DNA from 4 places in the Micromonospora sp. WMMD1274 genome. Region 1 is predicted to be linked to each of the others. Evidence: riboswitches for the same ligand, from Rfam matches in the RefSeq annotation. Region 1 holds a riboswitch; each other region holds the start of a gene.
The links. Region 1 has a riboswitch for cyclic di-AMP ahead of ACN27D_RS17410 (coiled-coil domain-containing protein). Riboswitches for the same ligand answer to the same signal wherever they lie in the genome.
Positions count from the first base shown of each region.

Region 2: another riboswitch for cyclic di-AMP. It lies ahead of ACN27D_RS05340 (coiled-coil domain-containing protein); the one in region 1 lies ahead of ACN27D_RS17410 (coiled-coil domain-containing protein).
Region 3: another riboswitch for cyclic di-AMP. It lies ahead of ACN27D_RS32885 (transglycosylase family protein); the one in region 1 lies ahead of ACN27D_RS17410 (coiled-coil domain-containing protein).
Region 4: another riboswitch for cyclic di-AMP. It lies ahead of ACN27D_RS26020 (C39 family peptidase); the one in region 1 lies ahead of ACN27D_RS17410 (coiled-coil domain-containing protein).

Region 1 is NZ_JBMHMG010000001.1:3,684,599-3,689,837, forward strand. It holds gene ACN27D_RS17400 (helix-turn-helix transcriptional regulator) at 1-188, opposite strand, end outside; gene ACN27D_RS17405 (carbonic anhydrase) at 355-1,008, shown strand; gene ACN27D_RS17410 (coiled-coil domain-containing protein) at 1,066-2,094, opposite strand; cyclic di-AMP (ydaO/yuaA leader) riboswitch at 2,099-2,229, opposite strand; gene ACN27D_RS17415 (YibE/F family protein) at 2,384-3,658, opposite strand; gene ACN27D_RS17420 (SHOCT domain-containing protein) at 3,822-4,001, opposite strand; gene ACN27D_RS17425 (metal-sensitive transcriptional regulator) at 4,157-4,456, opposite strand; gene ACN27D_RS17430 (heavy-metal-associated domain-containing protein) at 4,537-4,743, shown strand; gene ACN27D_RS17435 (hypothetical protein) at 4,779-5,239, shown strand, end outside.
Region 2 is NZ_JBMHMG010000001.1:1,252,341-1,257,579, reverse strand. It holds gene ACN27D_RS05350 (STAS domain-containing protein) at 1-20, shown strand, start outside; gene ACN27D_RS05345 (SRPBCC family protein) at 62-574, shown strand; gene ACN27D_RS05340 (coiled-coil domain-containing protein) at 598-1,671, opposite strand; cyclic di-AMP (ydaO/yuaA leader) riboswitch at 1,676-1,806, opposite strand; gene ACN27D_RS05335 (cation diffusion facilitator family transporter) at 1,950-2,864, opposite strand; gene ACN27D_RS05330 (HelD family protein) at 2,956-5,073, opposite strand; gene ACN27D_RS05325 (alpha/beta fold hydrolase) at 5,198-5,239, opposite strand, start outside.
Region 3 is NZ_JBMHMG010000001.1:6,950,707-6,955,945, forward strand. It holds gene ACN27D_RS32875 (M4 family metallopeptidase) at 1-269, shown strand, start outside; gene ACN27D_RS32880 (YbaB/EbfC family nucleoid-associated protein) at 389-838, opposite strand; gene ACN27D_RS32885 (transglycosylase family protein) at 1,026-1,676, opposite strand; cyclic di-AMP (ydaO/yuaA leader) riboswitch at 1,675-1,820, opposite strand; gene ACN27D_RS32890 (LLM class flavin-dependent oxidoreductase) at 1,992-3,554, shown strand; gene ACN27D_RS32895 (winged helix-turn-helix transcriptional regulator) at 3,601-4,077, shown strand; gene ACN27D_RS32900 (SDR family oxidoreductase) at 4,111-4,809, shown strand.
Region 4 is NZ_JBMHMG010000001.1:5,478,020-5,483,258, reverse strand. It holds gene ACN27D_RS26025 (alpha/beta fold hydrolase) at 1-343, opposite strand, end outside; gene ACN27D_RS26020 (C39 family peptidase) at 564-1,406, opposite strand; cyclic di-AMP (ydaO/yuaA leader) riboswitch at 1,611-1,752, opposite strand; gene ACN27D_RS26015 (hypothetical protein) at 2,061-2,825, opposite strand; gene ACN27D_RS26010 (hypothetical protein) at 2,953-3,297, opposite strand; gene ACN27D_RS26005 (acyltransferase family protein) at 3,378-4,595, opposite strand; gene ACN27D_RS26000 (polysaccharide pyruvyl transferase family protein) at 4,751-5,239, shown strand, end outside.

The DNA.
Region 1 (5,239 bases):
CCCCCGGCCTCCAGGTCGGCGACGATGGCCTGGGCCGCCCGTTCGGTCACGCCCACCTCGTCGGCCACGTCGCGCAGCCGGGCGGTGGGGTTGCGCGCGATCGCGAGCAGCACGTGGCCGTGGTTGGTGAGGAAGGTCCAGTTACGGCGGCTCCCGTCCTCAACTGGTGTGGTCGCCATGGTGGTCATGCTATGGCCACCGCCGCCACCGGCCGAATCGGCGCGGGCCGAGGCGGGTGGCAACGGGAAAGTATGAAATGCGTATCACGAATCTTGACGGGCCCCGAGGTGCGTGTGACCGTGGGTCGCGAGGCCGTTCGGCCCGGTAGTTCCCCAGGTAGACGAGGTGAGGGACATGACGCCGAGCACCCCGGAGCAGGCACTGACCGAACTGCGTGCCGGTAACCACCGGTTCGTCACCGGTGCCCCGCAGCATCCGAATCAGGACGCCGGGCACCGCGCGGCTGTCGCCGACGGCCAGCATCCCTTCGCGGTGATCGTCGGCTGCTCCGACTCACGGCTCGCCGCCGAGATCATCTTCGACCGTGGTCTCGGTGACCTCTTCGTGGTGCGTACGGCCGGGCACACCGCCGGGCCGGAGGTGCTCGGCAGCGTCGAGTACGCGGTCACCGTGCTCGGCACGCCGCTCGTGGTGGTGCTCGGGCACGACTCGTGCGGCGCGGTCCAGGCCGCCCGGGAGGGGTTCCGGACCGGTTCCGCCCTGGTCGGGCACCTGGGCGCGGTGGTGGACGCGGTCTCGCCCAGCCTGCTGCGCGCCTCCCGCCAGGGCGTCGACGACCTCGACGGCATCATCGACGTGCACATCGCGCAGACCGTCGAGACGCTGCTGGCCCGCTCCGCCGTGCTGGCCGAGCGGGTGGCGGCCGGGCGGTGCACGGTGGTGGGCATGTCGTACCGGCTCGCCGGCGGCGAGGTGCGGACCGTGGCGCAGTCCCCGGCCCCGCTGCCCGCTCCGGCGGCGCCCGCCGATCCGGCGCTGGCCGGCTGAGCCGTCGGGAAGACGAAAAGGGGCCGCCCGAGGGCGGCCCCTTTCACCGTGTCCGGGTCAGAGCAGCGACATGTGGACGTGGTCGGTGTGGTTCGACGGTCCGCTGTACGAACTCCAGCCGGTGGCCGGGAACCAGATCTGCCGGTTCCAGATGACGTAGTAGATGCCCAGCCGGTCGGCGTTGCGGATGAGGAACGCGGCGACCTCGTTGCCGTACCGGCGGGTGTCGTTGTTGTGCCAGGGCGCGAAGCCGCTGTTCTGGAGCGACCAGTCGCACGCCTTGCCCTTGGGGTGCTCCCACGGCCCGCCGGGCCGGTAGCAGCCCACGAAGCGCTTGAAGCCCGCGCGGCGGACCTCCTTGTACGCGTGCAGCGTGCGCGGGGTGACGCAGCCCGACGTGGTCGGGTCGTCCTCGCTGCACGACTCGGCCTTCCAGCCGCCGTCGGCCGTGCGGCCGGGGGCGATCTTGGCGACCGGTGAGGTGGCGGAGACCAGGCCGCCGGTGAAGCCGAGACCGCCGACGAGCTTCAGCGCGCGCTCGGCCTGCACCTTCTCGCGCTCCATCGCGTTCTTCTGCTTCTCCTGCTCGCGCACCTCGGCGTCGAGCGCGATCTTGGCCTGCTCGGCGCGGGTCTTGACCGCGTTGATGGCGGCCAGGCGCTGCGCGTTGAGGAGGTTCAGCTCGTCCAGGGCGTTGACGCGGCGGACGAACGAGTCGGGCGAGTTGCTCTCCAGCAGCATCGCCATCGCGCCCATCCGGCCGGTCCGGTAGGACTGGGCGGCGAGCTGGTTGACCTGCGGGCTGAGCGCATCCAGCTCGGCCTGTGCCGTCTTCACCTCGGCCGCCAGCCGCCGCTGGCGGTCCTGCGACTTGGCGAGCTTCGCCTTGGCCTGGAGGAAGTTCCGGTTGGCGGCGTCGATCGCCTCGGTGATGAGCGGCGGTTCGCCGTCCTCCTCGTGGCCCGAGGGGGTGCCGGGGGCCGCCGCGGTGGGTGCCGCGGTCGCCGGAGTCGGCCCGGCCAGCACTGCCAGCGAGGTCAGCACGGCCACCACGGGTGTCAGCCAGCGGCGCAGGGGTGCCGTCACAGTGTTCCCTTCCGTCGGCCGCCGACCGGGTTAGCTGACGGGTTCGGGACGGAAGTGGCCCCTACCGCTGTCGCGGATTCACCCCATGTACCTGGTTCCCCGGCTCGCCCGCGGGCGATTGGGCGGCGGCACCGCTGGCGCCGGTGCGCGCCTTCGGCGGTGACCGGCAGCGAGGTTACCTGACAGCACTCCTGAGGATCTACGTCCGGAAGCCGACCAATAGCGAGATTTCGCCGTGGCGCACCGTGACCAGCGTCGCGTTTGAAATCGATGGTCACGCTGCGGAGTGTCACCATGCGGCCTCCGTACTCTTCCCGCCGCCGAGCGCCTCCAGCGCGTCGTCCCGTCCGGCCGGCGGCCGGGCCGCGGGTGGCGCCGGCTCCGCGCCGCGCGAGCGCCGTCCGGCGGTGGTCACGACCGCGGCCAGTCCGGTCGTCAGCGGTACGGCGGCGATCAGGCCGAGCGTGGCCACCGCGCTGCGGACGATCTCCTGGGCGAGGAACTCGCTCGTGAGGATCTCGCTCACCGGGCGGGAGTCGGCGACCAGCAGGAGCAGCAGCGGCAGCGAGGCGCCCGCGTACGCCAGCACGATGGTGTTGACGGTGGACGCGATGTGCGCCCGGCCGACCCGGGTCGCCGCCCGGTAGAGCTGCCGCCGGGACAGGCCGGGGTTGGCGTGCGCCAGTTCGGTGACGGTGGCCGCCTGGGTGACCGTGACGTCGTCCAGCACGCCCAGCGAGCCGATGATGATGCCGGCCAGCAGCAGGCCGTGCAGGTCCACGTCGCCCTGGAACATGGACAGCGTGGTGGCGTCCTCGCTGCCGAATCCGGTCAGGTGGGTGGCGGACGTGGCGAGCAGGCCGAGCACGCCGGTGACCACCAGGCTGCCGAGCGTGCCGAGCACCGCCACCGACGTCTGCGCGGTGACGCCGTGGGTCAGGTAGAGCACCACGAACATGATCAACGCGGCGCCCACGATCGCCACCAGCAGCGGAGGCTGGCCGGCGCCGATGCCCGGCAGCACGAAGCCGAGCAGGATGGCGAAGCTGGCCACCAGGCCGCCGAGCGCGGCGAGACCGCGCCAGCGGCCGAACGCCACGATCGCGGCGGCGAAGAGCACCATCAGCCAGATCAGTGGCGTGCCGCGCTGGTGTTCGGCGATGTTGTAGGACTTCACCGCCGGGTCGGCCGGGTCGGTCAGCTCGACCAGGACGACCTCGTCGCCGACCGCGACCCGGGGTGCGCCCGGCCCGGCCGGGATCGGCGTCTCGACCTGCCGGCCCGCGTCCGGGCCCTGCTCGACGGTCGCCGTCACCGTGCCACAGGGGCCACCTGCGCCGTCCGGGGACTCCGGGGTCGGCGGGCAGGGTTCGGTGACCACCCGGGTCACGGTGCCGTGGTAGCGGGGGACGTCCGCGCCGCCGACCGGCTCCCGGTCCTGCCGGGGCCAGAGCACCAGCGCCGCGATCACGGTGATCACGAACAGCGGCACCACCACGGCGACGAGCAGCCGTCGTACGCCCGGCGGCGCGGCGGGTGCGGGGTGGGTGTGGTCGGCACCCATGGCGTCTCTCCCAACGGTCGCGGCGACGCCTGGTCCGCCGGACCGGTCTGGTCACCCGGCCGGCGTGGACGTGTCGACCACGTCCGGGTCGTCGCCCGGCCATGGTAGGCAACCCGGCCGGGCGCTTCCGGGCACCGTGACCGTGACGCGCGCTCCGCGCGGATCAGCCCAGGCCGGCCCGGCGTCGCCGGTACTCGTCCTCGTCGATCTCGCCGCGGGCGTACCGCTCGTCCAGGATGCGCCGGGCCGTCGTCGGGCCCAGGTACTGCGGGCCGGTCCACCGCACGGCCGCCCAGACGAGCCCCGCCAGCACCGCGAGCACCAGCAGGGACCAGATCCACATCCAGCCCATCATCGGGCTCTGCCACATCATCGGGCCGCCCTCCGTCCGTCGCCGCGGGTCCGCCGGGCCGGCCTGCCCGCCACTTCGACGGTACGACCGGCACGACCGCGTCGGCGCGGGTCGATGTGCCCCGCTACGAGGGCCGGAGGTCCCGCTCAGCCGCGCTTCATCAGGCGGCCGACGGCGGCCATCATCTCGGTGGCCATCTCGTCGGCCCGGCCCTCGGCGGCGCCCTCGTGCATGCAGTGCCGGGCGTGGCCGTCGAGCAGGCCCAGGCCGACCTTGTCCAGCGCCGCCTGGATGGCCGAGATCTGGGTCAGCACGTCGATGCAGTATCGGTCGTCCTCGACCATCTTCTCGATGCCACGGACCTGGCCCTCGATCCGGCGGAGCCGGGCGAGGAGTTGGTCCTTGCTGGCGGTGTAGCCCCGGGTCGGGCTGGACGGCGCGGTCATGAAACCGAGGATAGCGTACCCCTCGGGGGTATGCTAACGTTCCGAACGTACCCCTGGGGGGTATCAGATCGGAGGGCGAGATGGAGACCACCTACCAGGTGAGCGGCATGACCTGCGGGCACTGCGTCAACTCGGTGAGCACCGAGCTGAGCGCGCTGCCGGGCGTCACCGACGTCCAGGTCGACCTGGCCAGCGGCCGGGTCACCGTCACCAGTCAGGACCCGCTGGACGCGGACGCGGTCCGCGCGGCGGTCGACGAGGCCGGCTACGACCTCGTCGGTGCGTGACGGGTCCGACGACCCGTAGAAACCGAGGAGACACCATGAACACGGCGACGAAGCTCAGCGGCTTCGCCCTCGGCCTCGTGGCGGTGTTCGGCGCGGCGTACGGGATCGGCAACCTGGCCGATCCCGTCGCCCCGGCCGCCGAGACCCGCCACGACGACAGCGACAGCGACCACGGGGCCGGCGACACCGGCCACGGTGACGAGAGCGGCCCCTCCGCGCACCTGCCCGGCGGGCTGCTCGTCTCCGAACGCGGCTACACGTTCCAGCCCGCCACCGCCCCGGCCGGGCAGTTCGCCTTCCGGATCACCGGCCCGGACGGCGCGCCGGTCACCCGCTTCGAGGTGGCCCACGACAAGCGCATGCACCTGATCGTCGCCCGCCGGGACCTGTCCGGGTTCCGGCACGTCCACCCGGAGATGACCGGCGACGGCACCTGGCGGGTCGCCTCGCCGCTCGGAGGCCCCGGCGTCTGGCGGGCCTTCGCCGACTTCACCCC
Region 2 (5,239 bases), 2.4 Mb from region 1:
AGGTGCTGCCCGGCGCCTGAGCGCCGTTCACACCCCCTGCTGCCAGGGGACCTTCTACCCGTTGCCAGTCCGGCGTCGGTACGGGACGATCGTCGCGACGCACGACGGCGAGGGGGCCCGCTTGCAGAGCAGCGACAGCTTCAGCTACACCGTGCAGGCCCGGTGCACCCGGGCCGAGGCGGTGGCGCTACTGGGTGACCTGAGTCGCCAGGGCGAGCTGCATCCGCTGATCGTCCGGGTCCGGAAGCTGCCGGCCCGGCCGGGCGCGCTGGCCAGCTACGCGATCACCGACCGGCTGCAACTCGGCCCGCTGCACTTCCCGGTCACGTACCAGGCGGACGTGTTGATCGCCGGCGAGGACGAGGTGGTCACCGTGGCGCGGCAGCAGCCCGCCACGACGGTACGCAACCACACCCGCCTGCGCGACGAGCCCGACGGCACGGTACGCATCGACGTGGAGATCACGCTCACCGCACCGGCACCGCTGTTCGGGTACGCGTTCCGCCAGGCCCGGGCGGCTCACCTGGGCCTGGCGGCGCGTCTCGGAGCGACCCTGGAGGGCCGGCCGGCCTGATCCGGCCGCCCTCCAGGGCGCGCTCAGTACACCGACAGGTGCACGTGGTTGGTGTGGTCGCTGGACGGGTCGCCGTTGCCGCCGCTGTACGACTTCCACCCGCTGCTGGGCAGCCAGATCTGCTTGAACCAGATCACGTAGAGCACGGCGAGCGGGTCGGCGTTGCGCACGAAGTACGCGGCCAGGTTGTTGCCGTACGTCCGGTCGCCGCCGGTGGCCACGCCGCCGAAGCCGCTCTTCTGCGCGGCGAAGTCGCAGGCGCGCCCCTTCGGGTGCTCACCCGAGCCGCTGGGCCGGTGGCAGGAGACGTACCGGGTGAAGCCCGCCGCCTTGGCCTGTTGCAGCGCGTGCAGCGTGCGTGGGGTGATGCAGCCGTTCGCCGGGGTCGGGTCGTTGACGCTGCACGACTCCGACGGCCAGGAGCCGTCCGAGTTGCGCGGCGCGGGCTTCGCGTTCTTGCTGGAGGTGCCCTGGACGCTGCCACCGCCGCTGCTGCTGCGCGAGGCCCGGTCGTTCGCCACCTCGAGGGCACGCTCGGCCTGCTCCTTGCGCTTGCCCATCACCGCCACCTGCTTGCGCTGCTCGCGGATCTCGCCGTCGAGCTCGGTGCGGGTGCGGGTGGCCTCGTCCCGGGTCGCGATCAGGTCGCGCAGCGTACGGTCCTCGTGCGCGGCGACCTGCTCCAGCGCGGCGGCCCGGTCCATGAAGCCCTCCGGGCTGCTGCTGCCGAGCAGCGCCCCGGCGGTGCCCAGGCGGCCGTTGCGGTACGCCACGGCGGCGATCTCGCCGACCTTGGCGTCCCGGACGGCCAGTTCGGCGCCGACCGTCTTGAGTTGTTCGTTGAGTTGCTTCTGCCGGTTCACCGACCGGTTGAGCGCGGCCTTCGCCTCCAGCCAGCCCTTGCTGGCCGCGTCGAGCTGGGCGCGCAGTTCGGGCGTGCCGCCCTCGTCGTCGCCGGGCGCGGCGGCGAGCAGGCCGGTCGCGGGCGCCGCCGAGGCGGGGGAGGCCGGAACGGTCGCGACGCCGAGGGTCAGCGTCGCGACGAGCAGGGCCGCCAACCGGGCGGCCGTCCGTCGTACAGGTGCCACTGGGGGCATTCACACGTCCTTCCGTCAGCGCCGACCGGGTTAGCTGACGGGTTCGGGACGGAAGATCCCTACCGCTGACGCGGATGCACCCCACGTACGTGGTTCCCCGGCTCGTCCCTGCGGACGATTAGGCGACGGCCGCCCCACCGGGGCCGGTGGCGCCCGCGGGTGCGGCCGCGACCGAGACTACCGGCGCTGCCCGGGCACGGCTCCGTGGAGCAGTGCCACTAGGCGGGGCAAAACCGGCATAAGACTACATTAGCCACAGTGATTTAAGTGTGTCCTAATCACCACTCGGTCTGTCCGCACACTCCGGCCGACGCTCCGGGTTCGACCTGCAACGTGGCGTGATCGATGGAGAAGTCCTCGTGCAGGGCGGCCCGCGCGGCGGCCAGCACGCCGGCCGGGTCCACGCCCGGGTCGGTGGTCAGGTGCGCCGAGGCCACCTCCATGCCCGAGGTGAGCGTCCAGACGTGCAGGTCGTGCACCTCGGCCACGCCGGGTACGGCGGCCAGCCGGTCGTGCACGGCGGTCACCTGGAGGTGTTCCGGCGCGGCCTGCACCAGGATGCGCAGCGCGGCCCGGCCGAGCCGCCAGGTGCGCGGCAGGATGAACAGGCCGATCCCGACGGCGACCAGCGGGTCCGCCCACCACCAGTCGGTCACCGCGATGACCAGGGCGGCGGCGATCACGCCGAGCGAGCCGAGCAGGTCGCCGAGCACCTCCAGGTACGCCCCGCGCAGGTTGATGCTCTCCTTCGCCCCGGCGCGCAGCAGCGCGAACGCGACGATGTTGGCGAGCAGGCCGAGCACCGCCACCACCAGCATCGGGCCGGCCAGCACCTCCGGCGGCTCGCCGAAGCGGCGTACCGCCTCGACCAGGACGTAGATGGCGACGGCGCCGAGCAGCACGGCGTTGGCGAGGGCGGCGAGCACCTCCAGCCGGTAGAGCCCGAACGTGCGCTGCGGGTCGGTGCCGGCCCGGCGGGTGGCGGTGATCGCCGCGAGGGCCATGCCGATGCCGAGCACGTCGGTGAACATGTGCCCGGCGTCGGAGAGCAGCGCCAGCGAGCCGGTGGTGAAGGCGGCCACCGCCTCGACCACCATCAGGGCGGCGAGCAGCGCGAACGCGGCCCAGAGGCGGCCCCGGTGGCGGTGTGCCGCGTTGGCCACCGCACCGCTGTGGTCATGACCTGCGCCCACGCCAACACCCTCCCTGCCGCGTACCGGCCCGGCCCAATGTATGTTCACATCGCTATGTATGCAAGTGAACTGTGGGTGGCGGCGGGGCCGGTCACCCCACCGGGTCGAGCGTGGTGAGGCGCTGGGTCGCCCGGGACAGCGCCACGTAGAGCGTGCGGACGCCCGAGCCGGGATCGGCCCGGATCTCACCCGGCGCCACCAGCACCACGCCGTCGTACTCCATGCCCTTGGCCTGAAGGCTGGTGACGACCTGGAGGCGGCCCGCGCCGAGCCCGCCCAGCCAGCCCGCCACCTCGTCCCGGCGCGGCACCGGCGTGATCACGCCGACGGTGCCCTCCACCTGCGCGAGCAGCGCCTCGGCCGCCTCGACGGTGGCCGCCGGCAGGTCGGCGGCGGGCACCGTGCGCTCGACCGGCGCCACACCCGTGGACCGGACCGCGGCGGGCAGCGGCAGGTCCGGGTAGAGGCGGCGGATCTCCGCCGCCGCCACCGCGAAGATCTCCGCCGAGTTGCGGTAGTTGGTGGTCAGCTCGTAGCGGTGCCGCTTGCGCCGGCCCAGCGCCTGGTCACGGGCCCGGTCCAGCTCCTGCGGGTCGCCGGTCCAGGCGGTCTGCGCCGGGTCGCCGACCACGGTCCAGGACGCCAGCCGCCCCCGCCGGCCGACCATCCGCCACTGCATCGGCGAGACGTCCTGCGACTCGTCCACCACCACGTGCGCGTAGTCGCGGTAGTCGTCCGGACGCTCCCGCGCCGCCGCGCGGGCGGCACGCTGCCGGTCGGCGTACGTGCTCAGCTCGCGCACGCCACCGGCGAGCTGGTACGGGTCGCGCTTGGGCCGGGCCCGCTGCACCGGCTTGCCGAGCAGCGCGTCCAGCTCGTCCAGCAGCGCGATGTCGGCCACCGTCAGCCCCTCGGTCGCGAGGCTCCGGTACGCGTCGCCGAGCAACCGGATCTCCGCCGAGGACAGGATCCCCCCGGCGTAGCGGCGCAGCCGGTCCGGGCGGGCCAGCCAGTCCAGCACGTGCCGCGGGTGCAGCCGGGGCCACCACGCCTTGAGGAACTCGCGGAACTCCGGCCGCTCGATGATCTCGTCCTCGAACGCGGGCTGCTCCGGCAACCGGCCCACACGCAGCGTGCGGGCCTGCGCGTAGAGCGCGGCGAGCACCGCGTCGAACGCCGCCCGGCGCACCTCGTTGCGGCGCGCGCCCCGGGCCAGCGTCCGGTCCCGGATCGCGTCCAGCGCGGGGCGCTCCAGGCGCAGCAGCTCGCCCCGGTAGAGCAGGCGCAGCTCGGCGGGGGAGTCCGGCACCGCGTCGCGTACCGCGCGTTCCAGCACCCGGCGCATCCGCAGCGACCCCTTCACCGCCGCCACGTCCGGCGGGTCGGTCCGGGACGCGGACAGGCCGGGGAACAGCGAGCCGAGCGAGTGCAGCGTGGCGGTCTCCTCGCCCAGCGAGGGCAGCACCGAGGCGATGTACTCGACGAACACGCCGGACGGGCCGACCACCAGGATGCCGCCGCCGGCGTACCGGGCCCGGTCGGAGTAGAGCAGGTACGCGGCCCGGTGCAGCGCCACCGCCGTCTTGCCGGTGCCCGGGCCGCCGGAGACGATCGTGACGCCGTTGCCGGGGGAGCGGATCGCCTCGTCCTGCTCGCGCTGGATGGTGGCGACGATGTCCCGCATGCCCCGGCCGGTGGCCCGGGACAGCGTGGCCAGCAGCGCCCCGTCACCGACCACCGCCATGTCCGGCGGCGCGGCCTCCGGGTCCAGCAGGTCGTCCTCGATCCGGGTGACCTTCTCCGAGGCGGACTGGATCGTGCGCCGGCGCACCACGCCGCGCGGCTCGGCGGGCGTGGCCTGGTAGAACGCGGCGGCGGCGGGCGCCCGCCAGTCCACCACCAGCGTCTCCGCGTCCACGCCCCGCACACCGAGGCGGCCGACGTGCAGCACCTGCCCGGTCCGCAGGTCCAGCCGGCCGAACACCAGTCCCTCGTGCTCGGCGTCCAGCACGTGCCGGCGCTGGGCGGCGTGGAAGACCATCGCGTCCCGCTCGACCAGCGCGCCGAAGTTGCCGACCCGGGCCAGCCGGTAGCCCTCCCGCTCGGCCTCGGCCGCGGACCGGCGCAGTTCGGCCAGCCGGGCGTACACCCGGTCGAGGTGGCGCTGCTCGGCGGCGATCTCCCGGTCCAGCGTGGTCTGGTCGGTCAACGCGGATGCTCCTGTGTTCGGAGGGCACGACGGGCTGAATGAGGGTACGGGCCGCCGGCAACCGGCACGCCGGGGCATGCCGCGCACGTGGCGTACGTCGGTGCCGCCCGGAGGTGGGGAACGCTCAGAGGCGGGTCGCGGGGCGGGCCGCCAGCACCCGGTCCAG
Region 3 (5,239 bases), 3.3 Mb from region 1:
CCGGATGCCGGGCGACGTTGAGCTTCTGGCTGCACGTCGACAGCGCGGAGTCGACCACCAGCACCGCGTACGACAAGCTCACCGTCAAGGCGGGCAGCACCACGCTGGCCACCTACTCCAACCTGAACAAGGCCACCGGCTACGTGCAGCGGTCCTTCGACATCTCGTCGCTCGCGGGCACCACGGCGACCATCTCGTTCAGCGGCGTGGAGGACAGCTCGTTGCAGACGTCCTTCGTCGTCGACGACACCGCGGTCACCCTGAGCTGACCGTGGCGTAGCGCGGCCGGTCGTCGTCCTCCCGGCGACCGGCCGCCTCGTCGTGCCAGAGCCTCGCCGTGCCGGGCGTCGCGGGGTCGCGGGGTCGCGGCGCCACGCCGGCCGTCGAATCAGGCCGGGCGCCCGGCCCGGGACGGGGTGCCGCGGTCGCGGTGGATCCGCGCGGCCGCCTCGTGCATCGCGCGGCCGAACAGCTCGGCCTGGTCGCCCATGGTGCCGAGCCGGGCGGCGAGCGCGTCGGCGTCGGCCCGCGCCGACGCGCTGACCTGGGCGTCCAGCTCGGACAACGCGGCGTTGGCGGCGGTGACGAGGTGTCCGCAGAGGACGTCGAGGGGCTCGCCGGCCAGCTCCGGGTCGACCGTCACGGAATCCAGCCGGCCACCCTGGACGGCGACCGCGCGAACCCGCCCGCCGGCGGCCGTGCCCTCGGCGCGGAGCAGGTCGCCCGGCTCGCCGTCGGCGTGCGCCGAGGCCCGGGAGCGCATCGCGGTGAGCGCCTGCTGCGTGCGGGTCAGCATCTCGTCGAGGCTCGCGGCCGCCGAGAACGGGTCGTTGGTCATTTCCGCGCTTTCTTCACGTCTTAGCCGAGCACCGTGACCCTAGCAACCGGCTCCGACGAATCGCGGTCACCGGCTGTCGCGGGCCGCGCCCCGGCGCCGCGAGCAGGCCGGACACCGGCGACGCGGCGTGTCGCGGACGGGTGAACGCCCGGCCGGACGGACCGGCCGGGCGTTCTCCGGACCGCTGTCAGCGCAGGCGCAGCCGCTGACCGGGGAAGATCAGGCCCGGGTCGTCGCCGACCACCGCCCGGTTGCGCTCGTGCAGGGCACGCCAGCCGCCGTCGACGCGCTGCGCCACGGCGATCTCCGACAGCGTGTCCCCGCGCCGGACCACGTACGTCCCGGCACCGCTCGCGGGCTGCGGCGCGGCCTTCGTCGCGGGCCGCTCCGGGGCGGCCTTGCGCGGGGCCGGCCGCTCCGGGGCGGCCTTGCGCGGAGTGGCCTTCGTGGTGGCCCGCTCGCCGGCCGCGGCCGACCCGGCGTTCGCCGAGCCGCCCTTCCTGCCGCAGACCGGCCACGCGCCGATGCCCTGACCGCGCAGCACCTTCTCGGCGACGGCGATCTGCTCGGAGCGGCTGGCCAGGTCGGCGCGGGCGGCGTACTTCTTGCCGCCGTAGCCGTTCCAGGTGGCGCGGGAGAACTGGAGCCCGCCGTAGTAGCCGTTGCCGGTGTTGATCTTCCAGTTGCCGCCTGACTCGCAGCGCGCGACCGCGTCCCAGTTGACGCCCGCGCTGGCCGGGGCGGCCGGGCCGAAGAGGGTCGCGGCGCCGACGGCGGCGCCGGCCAGAACCGCCCCGAGAGCGGTACGGCGGCTTCGGGCTGAGTATTCAGTTGCCATGTGGATTCCTCCACGCCGACGAGGTGAGCTGTCGGGTTCGGGCCGAGGAGCCCGGCCGCCGGTGGCGGCTTCACCCCGAGGTGACGATGCACCGTGGAACGTGTGGTTCCCCCGCTCCCGCGCGAGGTTCGGTTACCGGGGACGGCGGCGGGATTTGGCGTTTCCGGCCCGCGGTGTCCGCGTCTGCGAACGAAACCGACGCTAGGAGCGTTTTGCGACGATCGTCCACTTCTTGTGATGCTCTTCACCCGGCCGGGCTACCGGCGGCGGCGCTACGGTGGCAGGGCCAGGCAAGATCACGGGAGGGCGGGACGGATGACCGATCACGGACACGAGCTGACCTTCGGCGGCTTCATCACCCCCGCCGCCGGGCAGCCCGACCAGGTGGTGGCGCTCGCCCGGCTCTGCGAGCAGGTCGGGCTGGACCTGGTCACCTTCCAGGACCACCCGTACCAGCCGGGCTTCCTGGACACCTGGACGCTGATGTCCTACGTGGGCGCCGCCACCGAGCGCATCCGCCTGGCCGGCAACGTACTCAACCTGCCGCTGCGCCAGCCGGTGGTGCTGGCCCGCAGCATCGCCAGCCTGGACCTGCTCACCGGCGGCCGGGTCGAGCTGGGGCTCGGCGCGGGCGCGTTCTGGGACGCGATCGAGGCGACCGGCGGGCGGCGCCTGTCCCCCGGCGCCGCCGTCGAAGCCCTGGACGAGGCGATCCGGGTGATCCGCGAGGTCTGGGACACCGACCGGCGCGGCATGATCCGGGTCGACGGCGAGCACTACCGGGTGGTCGGTGCCAAGCGCGGGCCGGCGCCGGCGCACCCGGTGGGCATCTGGGTCGGCGCGTACAAGCCGCGCATGCTGCGCCTGGTCGGCCGCGCCGCGGACGGCTGGCTGCCGTCGCTGTCGTACCTGCCGAAGGGCCCCGACGAGCTGCCCGCCCTGAACGCGCTCGTCGACGAGGGCGCCCGGGCCGCCGGGCGCGACCCGGCCGCGATCCGCCGCATGCTCAACGTGACCGGCACGTTCGCCCGCTCGTCGGCCGGTTTCCTGGCCGGGCCGCCGGACCAGTGGGTGGAGGAACTGGCCGGGCTCACGCTGGAGCACGGCATCACCACGTTCATCCTCGGCAGCGACGAGCCGCGCGCGATCCAGATATTCGGCCAGGAGGTCGCGCCCGCCGTGCGGGAGCTGGTCGCCGCCGAGCGCGCCACGCCCGTCGGCGGCACCCGCGCGGCCGCCGAGGAGCAGGCCGCCGCCGGCGGCCCGAGCACGCTGGGTGTCACCCCCACCCCCGACCCGGGGGTACGCCTGAGCGCGCGCCGCCCCTGGGACGAGTCCACCCGCCCGACCGCCCCGCCGCCACCGGCCGGGCACACCTACCCGGCCCGGGGACAGGCCGCCGGGCAGCACCTGGTGGACGTGCACGACCACCTGCGGCAGGAGCTGGCCCAGGTGCGCGACCTGCTGGAACAGGTCAAGCAGGGCTCGGTCACGCCGGGCCGGGCGCGGGCCGCGCTGAACGAGATGACCATGCGGCAGAACAACTGGACGCTCGGGGCGTACTGCGCGGCCTACTGCACGATGGTCACCCAGCACCACGGGCTGGAGGACGCCTCGATCTTCCCGCACCTGCGCCGATCCGAGGCCGGGCTGGCCGCCGTGCTGGACCGCCTGGAGGAGGAGCACGTGGTGATCCACGGCGTGGTGGAGAGCGTGGACCGGGCACTCGTGGAGCTGGTCCGCCGGCCCGGCGACTTCACCGGACTCCAGGAGGCGGTGGACCTGCTCACCGACACGTTGCTGTCGCACCTGTCGTACGAGGAGCACCAGATCGTCGAGCCGCTGGCCCGGCACGGTTTCTTCCCCGGCCAGCTGTGAGGTAGCTGACTTTTGGTTCCCTAAGTCAGGAGGTACCGTCGACGCCATGACGGACCTCCTCGCCCAGCGTGACTCCTGGTCCACCGCCAACTGCTCGATCGCCCGGGCGCTCGAGGTGGTCGGCAACCGCACCACGCTGCTCCTGCTGCGGGAAGCGTCGTTCGGCACCCGCCGCTTCGACGACTTCGCCCGGCGGGTCGGCGTCAGCGAGCCGGTGGCCGCCGCACGCCTCAAGCAGCTCGTCGCCGACGGGCTGCTCGACCGGCGTCCCTACCGCGAGCCCGGGCAGCGCACCCGCGACGAGTACGTGCTCACTGCCAAGGGAAGCGACCTGATCCCGGTGCTCGTCGCGCTGCGGCAGTGGGGCGACGCGTACGCCGCCGACGAGGCCGGCCCGGCGGTCCGGGTTGCCCACCACGAGTGCGGCGCGCCGGTGCACGCGCGGCTGCGCTGCGACGCCGGGCACGACGTACCGCCCGGCGAGCTGGCCGTCCTGCCCGGTCCGGGCCTGCTGTCCGCCTGACCTCCCTTCGCCACCACACCTCGGAGCGAGACCATGAAGATCGCTGGAAGCACCGCCCTGGTCACCGGCGCCAACCGCGGCTTCGGCCGGCACCTGGCCGCCGAACTCGTCGCGCGCGGCGCCACCGTCTGGGCCGGCGCCCGCAACCCGGACACCGTGGACCTGCCCGGCGTCACCCCGGTACGCCTCGACATCACCGACCCGGCGTCGGTGGCCGCCGCCGCCGAGCGGGCCGGTGACGTGACGCTGCTGGTCAACAACGCCGGCGTGAGCACCGGCACCGACCTGCTCGACGGCGACCTCGCGCAGATCCGGCTGGAGCTGGAGACGCACTACCTCGGCACGCTGTCGGTGGTACGGGCGTTCGCGCCCCGGATCGCGGCCAACGGCGGCGGCACGATCCTGAACGTGCTGTCGGCGCTGTCCTGGTTCACGTTCCCCGGCGTCGGCGCGTACGGCGCGGCGAAGGCCGCCGAGTGGTCGATGACGAACGCCCTGCGCGTCGAGCTGGCCGGCCGGGGCGTCCGCGTCGCGGGCCTGCACGTGGGCTACATGGACACCGAGATGGCCGCCGCCGTCCCCGGCCCGAAGGCCGACCCGGCCGACGTCGCCCGGCTCGCCGCGGACGGCATCGAGTCCGACAGCTACGAGATCCTCGCCGACGAGGTCGCCCGGCGGGTCCAGGCCGGACTGTCCGGCGGCGTGGCCGCGCTCTACCCCGCACTCCCCTGAGCCGACCCGTCTTCGCCGAGGTGGCGGCGCCACCTCGGCAAGACGGTTCCGCTGCCACAACTACCGCCCGAGGTCCCTCCATCTGGGACCAGCCTCCCCCACTCTGGGACACCCCAGCGTGATCAACACCAGCTCGCCGAGGTGGCCGGGTCAGAGCCCGTGGGATGCCGCCACTTCGGCGCAGTGGTGTCGATCACGCGGCTGCCACGACTACCGCCCGGGCACAGTCGATCAACAGCCGGTGCCCCCCCGCGCGGCGCTCCGCCCCATCCACACCGACCCACCCCTGGCACCCGGGCAGCCCTGCCGACGCGGGCGGAAGCCCTCACCGCCCCGGGCATCCCTCCAGGTGGGATCGATCTTCCCCCACCCTGGGACACCCCAGCGTGATCAACACCAGTTCGGCGAAGTGGCGGGGTCAGAGCCCGTC
Region 4 (5,239 bases), 1.8 Mb from region 1:
AGACCGCCTTGATGCCGAGCCCGACCATCGCGTCGACCGGAAGCCCTCGCTGCCGGGCCGCGAGCGCCAGCGCCACCACCCCGCCGAGCGAGTGCCCGAGCAGCACCAGCCGGTCGGTGGAGCCGAGCCGGACCGGGCCGAGCCCGTCGACGACGCGCTGGGCCAGGGCCTCGAACGAGTAGCCGTGCAGCGGCGGCGACCAGCCGTGTCCCGCCAGGTCGGGGGCGAGCCAGCGGCCGGGCCAGCGGCGCTCCAGCAGCGGCGCCCAGGGCAGCCACACCTCGCCGGTGGCACCCATGCCGTGCAGGAGAATCAGGTGCCGCTTCCCCGTCGCATCGCCCATTGGCGCAGTCTGCCACCGCCCGCCCCGCACACGCGAGACCGAACCCCGGCCAGCCTCGTCGCCCGCCATCCCGTCGATCTTGCGGTTTCGGCCCACGGGACGCCCGGCTTGCCCGTTGTGACGGGGCCGCAACTGCAAGATCAGCGGGGCCGGGCGGGGTGGGACGGGGAAGGCCGGCACCCCCGGGGTGGGGGTGCCGGCCTTCGGGCTGTGGGACTGCTCAGGCGGAGTAGCCGCGGGTGGAGACCCAGTTCGCCAGGTCGATCGTGGTGACCCAGTACGACGGCAGCGACGGGTCGGCCGAGTCGGCGATCCGTACCGTCCGGCCGTCGTTCTTGTAGCCGACCACCGCGACGTAGTGGCCGCCCGGGAACGAGTGCCAGCCGCCGTTGGTGTCGGTGGCGGTGCCGGCCACGTTCGCGACGACCGCGCGGCCGTTGCTGATCGCCTCGACCACGTCGGCCTGGAGCCGGTCCATCTGGGCCGGGGTGGCGGTGCCGGGGATCATGCGGGTCCGGTACGGGTTGCCCTTGACCTGCTGGTTGAGCACCCGGGTGGTGTCCTCGGCCGAGTTGGTGCCCATCTCGGTGGTGCCGAGCGGGCCGGCGAGCGCGTCCTGGCTGCGTTCGATGCCGGCGGCGCTGAGCGCGTTGCGCACGGCGGCCGGACCGCAGTAGAAGTAGTTGATCTGCGCCTGGTAGTCGTAGTCGAGCGACTTGCTCGACGGCGGCTTCGGCTTGGCCTTGGGCGTGGTGTCCGGGTCGGCTGTGGCCTTCTTCGACGGGGAGGCGCTCGGCGACGCGCTGGGCGCGGCGGAGGCGCTGGGCGACGCCGGCGGGACGGCGATGCGGGCCTCGCCGCGGCTGGCGGGCTGCTCGCCGAGACGGGCGGCGCCGAGATCGGCGACCGCCGCGGTGTTCTCCTGGACCGGGGCGTCGTCACCGGCGGTGGCGACGGTGCCGGCGCCGGCGGCCAGCACGAGCGCGGCGGCCGATCCGGCGATGATCTGGTACGGGCGCTCGGTGACGATCCGTCGCAGCTGACGCTTCAGGTGGTGCTTCACGAAATCCTCCACGGGGCGTGAGCGGCGCACGCCGGCCCGGCACGCGGAGGAACTCACACGTGCTGGCGGGGCCGGATGGCCGGGGGATCGGGAACGCCCGTGATGCCGGGCGCCCAGGGGGCGGTTGCCGGTCGCGCGTCAGGCGAGCGCGGGCACCGCGGTGCCGTGGAGGCGGGGGGACGATCGAGGGGTGGGCAAGAGGGGTACTCCTTCCGTGGCCGCCGACCGGGTTAGCTGACGGATTCGGGCGGGAAGTACGCCCTACCGCGGGCCGTGGCTCGCGGATTCACCCCGATGGTGCTCATGGGTCCCCGGTTCGTGGAACACGATTAGGCGGGTCGGTGCGGCGTCGCCGTCGGCAATCGATTACCGCATCGGACGCGCCGACACTACCGGTGGGTATGTCCCATGCCAAGCGCTCCCACCTGCGTAAACGTGATCCGCGGTAACGGATTTCGGAACACCCGGTTACTGACTTCGCTCAATGGGACAAGCAGTTTCGACGGCACCCGGCGGCGGAAAGCGGACAGATGGCCAGCACCGGCCCGGCAATTGCGCGACTCGATGACCTGTTCCGCGCCGGACGCCCGTTTCGGCGGCCCGGGTGACCGGGCTCACCACGTTGCGGGTAACGATTCGGTCGAGACGGTCGTCTCAGCCGACCCGGGCCGGGCGCCACCGGGCGTTGCGGACCGTCGCGGGCACCGGCTGGGCGCTTGCTGTCGCGCTCCGGTACGCCGGGGCGGGCCGCAGCGCCACGGTGGCGGCGTACGCCTCGGCGGCGAGCGTCCGGGCGGCCTCGGCCGCCAGTTCCGCGTCCCGCCACGCCGACCGCTCCCGCTCGGCGGCGCTCTCCCATCCGGCCCGGCGACCGTCCCGGACCGTGCGCGCCAGCACGATCTCCTGCTCGGCCGGGTGCCGGCGCGGATCCCACCCGTTGCGACCCGCCAGCACGTCGGCGAGCTGACGGGCGGTCAGGTCGCCCCGCCAGTGCGCCGTCATGGCGGCGTGGTGCAGCCAGCGCTCCCGGGCCGCGTACTCGGCCGGGGTTCGCGGTGTACGCGGCGCGGCCAGCGCGGCGGCGCCGGCCAGGCGGCGGGCGGCGGCGTCCGCCTCGTCGTACGCGGTCCAGGCCAGTTCCGCCTCGTCCTGCGCGGCCAGCCACCGCTCACGGCGGCGGCGGGCCGTCTGGGCGGCCCCGGCGGCGGCCACCGCCACCTCCTCGGCGTACCGGATCAGGTCGTCGCGGCGGGCGGCGTCGGCGTCGGCCGGTTCGGGGACGGCGTCCGGCGCGGGCTCGCGTTCGGGCCGGGCGACGAGCGCGGCGAGCAGGCCCAGCGCGAGCAGCAGCAGGAAGGACCAGATGGCCGCGGCCTCGGGCACGGAGGTGAGGAAGTGGTACAGAGCGGTCTGCGACATGGTCGGCACCTCACGGGAAGGACCTGGCGGGAGGGCCGCACGGCCGGCCGGGGCGGGCGGGCCACCGGGAGGCGGGTGCGGGAATGACGTTCGGTGGGTGCGGGAACGGGCGGGGCCCGTGGGCGGATCAGCGGGCGGGCGGGGCCCGTGGGCCGGCCGGCGCGGCGGCCCGTCCGGCCGGGACCGGCTCCGCGACGGCCGGGACCGTCGCCCGGCGAGCGGGCGCCGGGACACCGGCGGGCGAGGCCGGCCGCTCGGCCACGCGGTCGGCCTCCGGCCGCGCGGCGGTCGAGGCGCCCGTGACCGTGTACGCCGAGGCGGCGACCGCCGGAGCCGGGGCGGCAGCGGCGACACCGGCCGGCAGCGTGGCGGCGCCGAACGAACAGGCGACCACCACGGCGAGACTGGCGAGCATCCGGGCGGTCCAGCGCGCCACCCACCACACGGGGCAGGTGAGCGCGATCGGAAGCACGGGTACAAATTACCGCCGATCCCCCACGAACGCACCGGCGCACGGCGTGTCGCGGACCGGCCGGCAGACGACTGCGCGTGTCAGTCCGGGCGACGCCGCCCGGCGTACTCGATGCCCTCGGCCCGACCGGCGACGGACGTCGCGCCCCTGTCGGCGGCCGGGGTGGCGGCGTCCTCGGCGGACCCGCGCGGAGCCGGCACGGCCGGTGCGCGCGACGCCGCGCGGGCCCGGCGGGACGGGCCGAGCAGGCGCATCATCGGCAGTTCCACCCAGCGGTGCAACGCGGCGGCCAGCGCGAGCGTGACCACGAGGAAGCCGAGCACCGCGACCGGGCCGCGCCAGCCGGGCAGCCCGGTCCCCCAGTGCCCGGTCAGCCGCAGCACGGTGACCATGACCAGCACGTGGACCAGGTAGAAGGCGAACGAGACCTCACCGAGCCAGACCATCGCGCGGGACCGCCAGGGGGTGGGCCGGCCCCGCACGTCGGCGTCCGCCGCGGCGGCGATGACCAGCAAGTACGCGACCGCGAGCAGTGCCGCCCAGAACTCGGCCGGGATCCACAGCGCGGCCACCACCCAGGTGGTGACGAACAGCCCGGTGGCGACCGCGAGGTTCGGTCCGCGCCAGCGGTGCCGGCGCATCAGCTCGGCGGCGGCCACCCCCATCCAGAACTCCAGCGACCGGGTCACCGGGAAGATCTGGGTGAACCACCACCGCTGCTCCTCCGGGACAAGGTGCTGGCCGGGCCACAGCGCCAGGATGAGCAGCGGCGCCGCGACCAGCACGGTGCGCAGCACGCCGGTACGGGCCCGGCGCAGCCACGGCACCACGAGCGGCAGGCACAGGTAGAAGGCCAGCTCACAGGAGAGCGACCAGCTCACGTTGTTGACGCTGTAGAAGTAGCCGCCCAGCGGGATCCACGCCTGGACCAGGAAGAAGTTGGCGATCGCGGCCCACGGCACGACCGGATCGGCGAACCAGGCCGCGATCGCCAGCGCGGCGACGAACGTCACCACGTGGTTCGGGTAGATCTTGGCGAACCGGCGGCGCAGGAACGTCCACGCGCGCTCCCCGTCCCGGTACGACCAGACCAGCACGAACCCGCTGAGGATGAAGAAGAACTCGACGCCGGACAGGCCCAGGCTGAACGCCTTGTCCACCAGGGGCTTCAGGCGCGGCTCGGCGACGATCCCCATGGTGCCGGCGTGGAAGGCGAAGACCAGCAGCGCGGCGACCCACCGCAATCCGGTCAGCGACGGCAGTCGTGGGGCACGGGTGACGGTCGGCGCGCTGGTCATTCCGGGCACCCTACCCCGGGGAACCGGGACGTTCCCGGCGAGCCGCCGCCCGCTCGGCTCCACACCGGCGGCGGATAGGATTTCCGTTCCTGCACGCGCGGGCACCCACCCGGCCCCGCCCGCACGCCGTGCCGTACGGAAGGTGAGCGAACCGGATGCACCAGCGGATCCTGCTCCGCGCCCGCAAGGGCCCGTTCGACGTCCTCACGCCCGAGGAGACGTTCGCCGGCAACTGGATCGGGGACAACAGCGGCAACCTGGTCTTCAGCCACGCCGCGTACAAGCTGCTCGCCACCTCCACGGCCGAGATCACACCGACCCGCACCCCGGCCGACCCGCGGCTCGCCGACGAGATCAACGAACGGCACGACGTCTTCGTCGTACCGCTCGCCAACGCGTTCCGCCGCAGCTTCGTGCACCGCCTCACGCCGCTGACCCGGCTGATCGAGCGGCTGAAGATCCCGGTGGTGGTGCTCGGCGTCGGCGTGCAGACGAACGTCGACGGCGACCGCGAGTACCTGCGGCCGATCGACGAGCCGGTCCGCGCGTTCTGCAAGGCCGTCCTGGACCGGTCGCACAGCATCGGCGTCCGCGGCGAGGTGACCGAGAGCTACCTCAACGCGCTGGGCTTCTCCGCCGTGGAG